2 regions of the Rhizobium sp. P43 genome follow, and region 2 is predicted to be linked to the other one. Evidence: riboswitches for the same ligand, from Rfam matches in the RefSeq annotation. Region 2 holds a riboswitch; the other holds the start of a gene.
What was found. Region 2 has a riboswitch for cobalamin ahead of cobU (bifunctional adenosylcobinamide kinase/adenosylcobinamide-phosphate guanylyltransferase). Riboswitches for the same ligand answer to the same signal wherever they lie in the genome.

Region 1: another riboswitch for cobalamin. It lies ahead of AC1PUL_RS13115 (aromatic ring-hydroxylating oxygenase subunit alpha); the one in region 2 lies ahead of cobU (bifunctional adenosylcobinamide kinase/adenosylcobinamide-phosphate guanylyltransferase).

The regions. Positions count from the first base shown of each region.
Region 1 covers NZ_CM161539.1:2,602,891-2,607,262, reverse strand. Annotated here, with positions in the region: gene AC1PUL_RS13125 (GGDEF domain-containing protein) at 1-338, shown strand, start outside; gene AC1PUL_RS13120 (DUF6656 family protein) at 355-960, opposite strand; cobalamin riboswitch at 1,264-1,461, shown strand; gene AC1PUL_RS13115 (aromatic ring-hydroxylating oxygenase subunit alpha) at 1,564-2,808, shown strand; gene AC1PUL_RS13110 (FAD-binding oxidoreductase) at 2,811-3,893, shown strand; gene AC1PUL_RS13105 (BA14K family protein) at 4,118-4,372, shown strand, end outside.
Region 2 covers NZ_CM161539.1:1,727,624-1,731,995, reverse strand. Annotated here, with positions in the region: gene AC1PUL_RS08595 (ATP12 family chaperone protein) at 1-502, shown strand, start outside; gene AC1PUL_RS08590 (hypothetical protein) at 566-1,381, shown strand; cobalamin riboswitch at 1,448-1,821, shown strand; gene cobU (bifunctional adenosylcobinamide kinase/adenosylcobinamide-phosphate guanylyltransferase) at 2,007-2,537, shown strand; gene cobW (cobalamin biosynthesis protein CobW) at 2,541-3,617, shown strand; gene cobN (cobaltochelatase subunit CobN) at 3,949-4,372, shown strand, end outside.

The sequences.
Region 1 (4,372 bases), 880 kb from region 2:
CCTGCCGCTTCGATGCCGGCCGCTTCGGCCTGCTTCTCTATACGTCTGATCAGGAAGAAGTCAGCCGCGTCGTCGAACTCGTGCGCGCCAAGCTGAAGGCCACGAATTTCGTTGGCTCGTCGAGCGGCGCCCGTCTCGGCCAGCTCGGCATGTCCTTCGGCATCTGCTTCTCGGAACAGGCCCCGAACGCCTTCGATTTCACCAATTTTGCTGAAAAGGCCCTTGCAACCTCCAAGGCCGCCGGCGGCGATACCGTGACGATCTATGGGGTGAGCGACTACGTCTCGAAGGATTGGCTGCTCTACAAGAAGAAGCCGGTCGGCGGTTTCGGCGCCTGAGCGCCGCAGCCTTCCCCTAGAGTTTGGCGATAATCTTCCTGAGCTCGGCGTCACGCGCGCCGAGCATCAGCACGTTTCGAAGTGCTTCTTTCGGATCGACCGTCTGGAACAGCAAACCATTGTCTCGGATTGACCGGTCGATCGTCATCGACTTCGCTTCCGCTTCCGGCTTGATTGCAACGGCGAAATACATCCGCCCGTAATTCTGCTTGATCTGCTCGAAGAACACCTCTTCGCCGCCAAGCTCCGCAAAGAAGTTGGCGATGTAGAAGGCCCATTTCACATCCGCATATTGGGCGAAATTCGTTCGCGCTGCCGTGACGTGGCAATAGCCCAGATGCGGGCTGTTGTTCAGGGTGCGGTGAAAGATGATCTTGGGAAACTTGATGGAGCGGTGAAAGCCGTTGATCCGCTCATGCGTCGTCTCGGCAGCCCGCTCCAGGCGTTTACCCGTCCGCTCCGCGACCTCTTCATAGGTGAGATAACGGCGCTCATCCGGCAGCCAGTCCTCGCGGCTACGCGAGATCCGACCGGTTCTGAGGAACTCGGTATGGACAGCCTTGGCGGGCGGCGCCGATTTCGTTTCCCCTTTGGGAGCCGCGTAGTATCTCAGTTTCTGCATCTCGACGCTCTGACGGTACCCGGACTGACTGCTTGAGCTTAGCGCAGCATGGTTAATCATGATTTGACGGTATTCTGCGTTGTCGAGGTTTCGCGAGGCTTGCCGCAGCGCAAATCGGAAAAATCCTTGTCGATCGCTCGTTTGCGCCACGCTTTTTGGCGCCTGGTGTTTTGCTCGCGCGCAGATGTCGGAAAAGAATGAGAAATTTGGCGACTTGGCCTGAATCCACACCGTCTGTGGGATGTCGCAAACGATTTCCGCCGTGTCGTTTCGCAGCGCAGCGTGTGGCGCTGGCCTGTGATTAGATGCAGTGAAGCTCGAGGTGCTGCCCTCCTAAGGGGGCGGGAAATCGGGAAGCCGGTCAAAATCCGGCGCTGCCCCCGCAACGGTGGTGGAGTGAAGGACCGACACATTGCCACTGGGGGGAGACCTGGGAAGGCGTCGGTCTGATCCGCAAGGATGCTCCTGAGCCCGGAAACCAGCCTCGGCAGACGGACATTTGAGGTTGCGGAGGGCGACCGGAGATAGCTATGCGCACCGCCTTCTCAAGGCGACGACAGGCTGTGCTCTTTTCTCCCCCGAGTTTTTGAAAACGAGGACGACATGGACCTGCAGGCCACCGTGCTGCGCCAGCTGAAGAACCGCCGCGAAGGCTTCTCGCTCGAACAGCCCTTCTATATCGATCAGGATTACTTCAAGCTCGACATGGAAATGATCTGGTATCGCGACTGGCTGTTCATTGGCCACGACTGCGAGATCCCGCGCGCCGGCAACTATTTCACCGCCCAGATCGGCGATTACCCCGTTGTCGTGGTGCGCGGCAAGGATCAGGTCATCCGCGCCTTCCACAACACCTGTCGCCATCGCGGCCACCGCGTCTGCACCAAGGACAAGGGGGCGGCTGCCAAGCTCGTCTGCCCCTATCACAACTGGACCTATGATCTCGACGGTTCGCTCGTCTTCGCCCGCCAGATGGGCGAGACCTTCGACAAGGCCGAATTCGGCCTGAAGACCGTGCATTGCGAAAGCGTCGGCGGCTATATCTTCGTCTGCCTCGCCAATGAGCCTGCCGATTTCACCCCCGTCCGCGCCTCGATCGAACCGTACCTTGCGCCGCATCGCCTCTGGGAGGCAAAGGTCGCCCACAAGAACACGATCATCGAAAAGGGCAACTGGAAGCTCGTCTGGGAAAACAACCGCGAATGCTACCACTGCGCCAGCAACCATCCCGAACTCTGCCGCACCTATCCGGAAGCCCCGACCGCAACCGGCGTGCAAGGGGCAGGCGACGACCCGTTCATTTCCGAGCACTGGGCCCGCTGCGAGGCCGCCGGTCTACCGTCCGAGTTCAAGATGGACCCGTCTGGCCAGTTCCGCACCGCCCGCATGCCGCTGATACAGGATGCCGAGAGCTACACCATGTCCGGCAAGCGCGCCGTGAAGAAGCCGCTTTCCGCCGACGTGCCGATCAGCCATATCGGCACCATGCTGCTCTTCCACTATCCGACGACCTGGAACCACATCCTCGGCGACCACGCGATCTCCTTCCGCGTCCTGCCGATCTCGGCGGAAGAGACCGCCGTCACCACCACCTGGCTGGTCAACAAGGATGCCGTCGAAGGCGTCGATTACGACTTGGAAGAGCTGACCCATGTCTGGAACATGACCAACGACCAGGACCGCTCGATCGTCGAGGAAAACGCCTTCGGCATCCGCTCGCCGGCCTATGAGCCCGGTCCCTATTCCGTCGATCACGAAGGCGGCGTCATGCAGTTCGTCGAATGGTATTCCAACTTCATGACGGGCCGCCTGCAGGGCGACAAGGCCCGCCTGTCTGCGGTGGCTTGATCATGAACATCGCCGTCACCCAGTATCGTCATGTCGACGAGATGCGCCCCTGGTCAGACCGGGAGCATCTCCTCGAATGCGTCGCCGTCACGCCTGAGGCCGCAGACGTGATGACCTTCACCTTCAAGCCGAACAAGCCGAACCTGTGGTTCCGCTACATGCCGGGCCAGTTCGTCACGCTGGAAATCCCCGTCGGGCCTGAGCCGGTGATGCGCACCTACACGCTTTCCTCCAGCCCCTCCAGGCCCTATACGGTCGCGGTCACGGTCAAGGCGCAGAAGGATTCAATCGGCACCCGCTGGATGTTCGACAATCTGAAGCCCGGCATGGCGCTAAAGGCTTTCGGTCCGCTCGGCGACTTCTCCTATGCCAAGTATCCGGGCAAGAAGTATCTCTTCATCTCCGCCGGCTCCGGCATCACGCCGATGATGTCGATGACCCGCGACATGAGCGACCGGGCCCCCGACAGCGACATCACTTTCCTGAACTGTGCCCGCTCGCCCGACGACATCATTTTCCGCTGGGAGCTTGAGGCCAAGGCCCGCGAGATGCCGCATCTGACGCTGGGCTTCATCGTCGAGCAGGTCTCGCGCGGCCAGCTCTGGTCGGGCTTGAAGGGCCGCATCGACAAGGCGAAGATCGCGCTGCTTGCCCCCGATTTCCTTGAGCGCACCGTCTTTTGCTGCGGCCCGGCGCCCTTCATGGCGACCGTCCGCGAAGCGCTCGAAGGTGCCGGCTTCGACATGAAGCAGTATCACGAGGAAGCCTTCCAGCCGGTCAAGCCGGAGCTGCCTGAAGTCGTTGTGTATGCCGATGGCGAGCAGCCGACCAAGGTCACCTTTGCCATGTCCGGCAAGGACGGTCTCTGCGCGCCCGGCCATACCGTGCTGCAGGCGGCCCGCGCCGCCGGTGTGCGCATCGGGGCTGCCTGTGAATCCGGTCTCTGCGGCACCTGCAAGGTCATGAAGCTCTCGGGCGAGGTCGAGATGGACCACAATGGCGGCATTCTCGATGACGAGATCGACGAGGGCTACATCCTCGCCTGCTGTTCGCGGCCGAAGGGCGACATCGAAATCGAAGCCTAAGCATCGCCTCCGCGATCAATTGCACGTGAGAAGGGGGCGATTCCGGGCCGGATTCGCCCTCTCGTCGTCTCTGCGGCTCTGCGATGTGGCGTGGCCTCTTGCCGCTCGAGAGCGCCCCGATTAGCATCCTCTGATGGAGCCTCCTGCCGCGCGCTGCGGTCGGGTCTGATCGGCCATGATGGCCGGTGCAGGCGAGTGGAGGTTCAGTCAAAGGGGGATCACGCATGAAGCTTGTTTCTGCTCTTGCCGCCGCATGCCTTGCCGTGACCGGTTTCATGATGACCGGGAATGCGGCGAATGCCGGTGGCATCGAAGTCCGCATCTACGAACGCCAAACCAGCTATCGGCATTACGAGCGGGTCACCGTGTATTCGCGTCATCATGGCCAACGGGTCTATGGCCATCGCGTGCATCGGCCGGGATATGTTTATCACAATGGGCTTTGGTTCTCCCCGCGCTCCATGCGGGCAGGGGTGATC
Region 2 (4,372 bases):
TACGGCGATCGACGCGGTGACCAATAGCCTGGACGAGGTCTTTGCCGAGATCGTGCGTTTTGCCGGCACGGATCTGCTCTGCTACCGCGCCGACGGCCCGAAGGAACTGATCGACCGCCAGTCGGCCCGCTGGGATCCCGTCTTGTCATGGGCTGCCACGGCGCATGGCACCCGCTTCTTCCTCGTTGAGGGCGTGATGCATCAGGAGCAGCCACAGGAAGCGGTCGCTGCCTATGCCCGCGCCCTTGAGCGTTATCGCGATCCGTTCCGGATTTCCTGCCTGAACGTGGTGACCACGCTCACCGGCTCGGCGGTGCTGACACTCGCATTTGCCGAAGGCGCCTTCGATCTCGATGAGGTCTGGACGCTTGCCCATCTCGATGAGGACTGGACGATCGAGCATTGGGGATCCGATGCCGAGGCCGAAGCGCGCCGAGAGGCCAGGTACGGTGAATATGCCTCGGCCGCAGCGCTGTTCCACGCGATCCAGTCGCAAAGTTAACCATCCACTAACCATACATGGCGAATTGTCGGACAGGTCGAGAATCACCTGTCCGGGGTCGTCATGTTTGCGCAGAGCCTTCGCATCGCCTTTGCCTTGAGCCTGACCATGCTGCTGGGCTCCTGTACGCTTTTCCAGGGACGCAGCATCGATCGACCTCTGGTCTATTTCGTCCGCAACGTCACGGTGATGGCCGATGCGCGGGTTCCCCTTGAACTGCTGGAGAGCGTGGACCGTCGTGTTTCCTCCGCCATCGCTGCGACCCGGGCTCCGCAGGGCGCCGAGCGTGTTGTTCTGCTCGTGAAGATCGATCGTCTCGGCTTTGGCGAGGGCGCCCGTCGCCGTCTCGCCCAGGCTGACTTCACCGTGACGGCCGTTTCGGTCGAAACCGGCGAGCCGGTGGCCAAGGGAAGTTTCCGGGTCAACAGCCCGACCGACGACCCGCGCTGGGCCCGCCACGCCCTTGCGGAAGAGATTGCCGCCCGCATTCGCTTCGCCTTCTCCTTGACCACGCCGCGCATCCGCAAGTCGCTGTCGCCCCGGACCGTGTCGACACGGCTTGCTTCAGATCCGCCGCCGGTGACCGCGCCGGCTTCTTCGGCTCCTGATGCGCGCGCCGCCACCACCCCGTCAGTGCCTCAGCCACAAAAGCCTGTTGTCGTTGCCGTGCCGCCCACGCCCGCACCGCCGCCGCAGGAAATGGCAGCTCCTCCGGTTGCGGAAACGCCGACCGTCAGCCCCGCTGCACCGCCACAGCCTGCCCGTCGAGCCGCCGATGTCGGCAAGGGTACACCGGTCGAACAGGGAGCCGTCGGCACCATTCGCCTTCGACCAGACTGTGACCCCGCCGTGACGCCGACCTGCCCGGCGACCCCTTGAGCCATGCCCGGGCGCAATGACGCATGCGTGCGCCGCAGCCGTGATTGACTTGGGCCCGACCTCGGCCTAATCCTCGTGATGGATGGTTTCCGGACGGCAGAGATGTTGTCCGGAGAGCAAAAGGGAATGCGAAGGCGTGGACCCCAACCGGGCACGCGGAACGCAGCCGACCCCGCGACTGTATTGCAGCGAGGGTTCTCCATCCGCTCTGCCGTTTCAGGTGGTGACGGGTCGCAGGGTGCGACCGGCCGATCGAAAACGGCAAAGCGGAAAAGCCACTGGGGTGGCAACACGATCAGCCGGGGCAGGACGCCTCTTTCTCTACGAATCGTCCGCTCTTTCGTGTTGTCGCAAACCCTGGGAAGGCGAGGAGAACCCGACGGTCCTTTCGAAGACCACGACCTGCGAGCCAGGAGACCTGCCATCCACGGGCATGGTGCCCACACTGGGGAGGTTTCCCCGTTGCCAGCACGGAGGTTGTCGTGGCGACGTCTTGCATCCGCGGGTCCTTGTCGACCCGACGGTGCCGGTCCGTTTTTTGGAGCCGGGCATCGTTTGATCTTTCGTGCATGCTGAAGGCATGCGCCACAGACCGTCTGCGCGCGGTCGAAGGTCATGGCAACCCATGACCGCATCCCATTCCCGATCCATCCTGGTTCTCGGTGGCGCCCGCTCGGGCAAGTCACGCTTTGCCGAGGGATTGGCCCGCGATACCGGCTTTGACAGGTTTTACCTCGCCACTGGCCGCGCCTGGGACGAAGAAATGCGTGCCCGCATCGAGACCCACAAGGCCGACCGCGCAGATGATGGCTGGACGACCCATGAGGAGCCCGTCGATCTCGTCGGCGCGCTGAAGGCGCTGGACCAGCCCGGTCGCGTCATCCTCGTCGATTGCCTGACGCTCTGGGTCACCAATCTGATGATGGAGGAGGGCAGTGATGTCGACGCGGACGGCGCGGCACTGGCGGCCAGTCTCGGGGAACTCCAGGCCACCGTCATCTTCGTCTCCAACGAGGTCGGCCTCGGCATCGTGCCCGAAAACAAGATGGCCCGCGCCTTCCGCGACCATGCCGGCCGTCTCCACCAAGCCATCGCCGCTCAAGCGGCAGACGTCTATTTCGTTGCGGCCGGATTGCCGCTGAAAATGAAGGGTTGAACCATGTTGCAGCAGAAGATCCCCGCCACCGTCATCACCGGCTTTCTCGGCGCGGGCAAGACCACCATCATCCGCAACATGCTGATGAATGCCGGCGGCAAGAAGATCGCGCTCATTATCAACGAGTTCGGTGATCTCGGCGTCGATGGCGATGTACTGAAGGGCTGCGGCGCCGAGAATTGCACCGAGGACGACATCATCGAGCTCACCAATGGCTGCATCTGCTGCACGGTGGCCGACGACTTCGTGCCGACCATGCAGAAGCTGCTCGACCGCGACGTGAAGCCCGACCATATCGTCATCGAGACCTCGGGTCTGGCGCTGCCACAGCCGCTGGTCGCCGCCTTCAACTGGCCTGACATCCGCACCCGCGTCACGGTCGATGGCGTTGTCACCGTGGTCGACAGCGCGGCTGTTGCCGCCGGTCGTTTCGCCGATGATCATGACGCGGTCGCTGCCCAGCGCGCCGAGGACGACAATCTCGACCACGAAAGCCCGATCGAGGAGCTGTTCGAGGACCAGCTGACCTGCGCCGACCTCATCGTGCTCAATAAGACCGACCTGCTCGACGCTGCCGGCATCGCCGCGGTGCGTGCAGAAGTCACAGGCCGCACCAGCCGCAAGCCTTCGATGATCGAGGCGAAGAATGGCGAAGTGCCTTCACTCGTGCTGCTCGGGATCGGCGCCAGCACCGAAGACGACATCGAAAACCGCAAGTCACATCACGAGCTGGAGCACGAGGCACTCCATGCCTCGGGCGAAGACCACGACCATCATCATGACCACGACGAGTTCGAAAGCTTCGTCCTGAAGCTCGGCGCGATCAAGGACCCGGCGGAGTTCGTCGACCGCCTGAAGCCGGTCATCGAGAAGCACGACATCCTGCGCCTGAAGGGCTTCATCGACGTGCCCGGGAAGCCGATGCGCCTCGTCATCCAGGCCGTCGGCACCCGCATCGACACCTATTTCGACCGTCCCTGGACATCAGCCGAGAAGCGCGAGACGCGGCTTGTGGTGATCGGCCTGCATGAATGGGATTTCGGCGCCGTGGTCGAGGACGTGCAGGCGGCGGCGGGTTGAGAAACGGTTTAGCGATGGCATGCGTTGCTACCCCCCTCTGGCCTGCCGGCCATCTCCCCCTCAAGGGGGGAGATCGGATCGGCGCGCGCTTGGCGGTTCCCGGACAAACTGACATCCGGCGGCCAGGGTTTTTGCTCACGTCATCGACTTTTCGTGGCCCGACATCCAGGGCTGTTGCAGCTAAAGGCTTTCCGGAGGTGCGCGACATCTCCGGCTTCCGATCTCCCCCCTTGAGGGGGAGATGCCCGCCCTTCGACGGGCTCAGGGCGCAGAGGGGGGTATCCCAACCTCTGACCACCAGCCGGTCAAAGAATATTCGTCGGGAGCCGTCATGCATCTCCTCCTAGCCCAGAAGGGATCGATCAGCGACGGCGACGAGGCGATCGATCTTGGCCAGACGCCGGGGGACGTGCTGTTTCTCTCGGCGGCGGACACGGAGCTGGCGGCAATTGCCGCAGCCGTTGAAGCGAGGGGCGGAGAAGCGCTGCCCTGGCGGCTCGCCAGCCTGATGACCCTGAAGCACCCGATGTCGGTCGATACCTATATCGAGCGCACGGCACGCCATGCGCGGCTGATCGTGGTCAGGGCGCTGGGTGGGGCGAGCTACTTCCACTATGCGCTGGAGGCGCTGCATGCTTGCGCCCGTCGCAGCGGCGGAGCAATCGTCGTGCTGCCCGGTGACGACAAGCCGGACGAGGGGCTTGCACCCTTCCAGGCCTGCGGGGATGACGATCGCCAGGCTCTCTGGACCTATT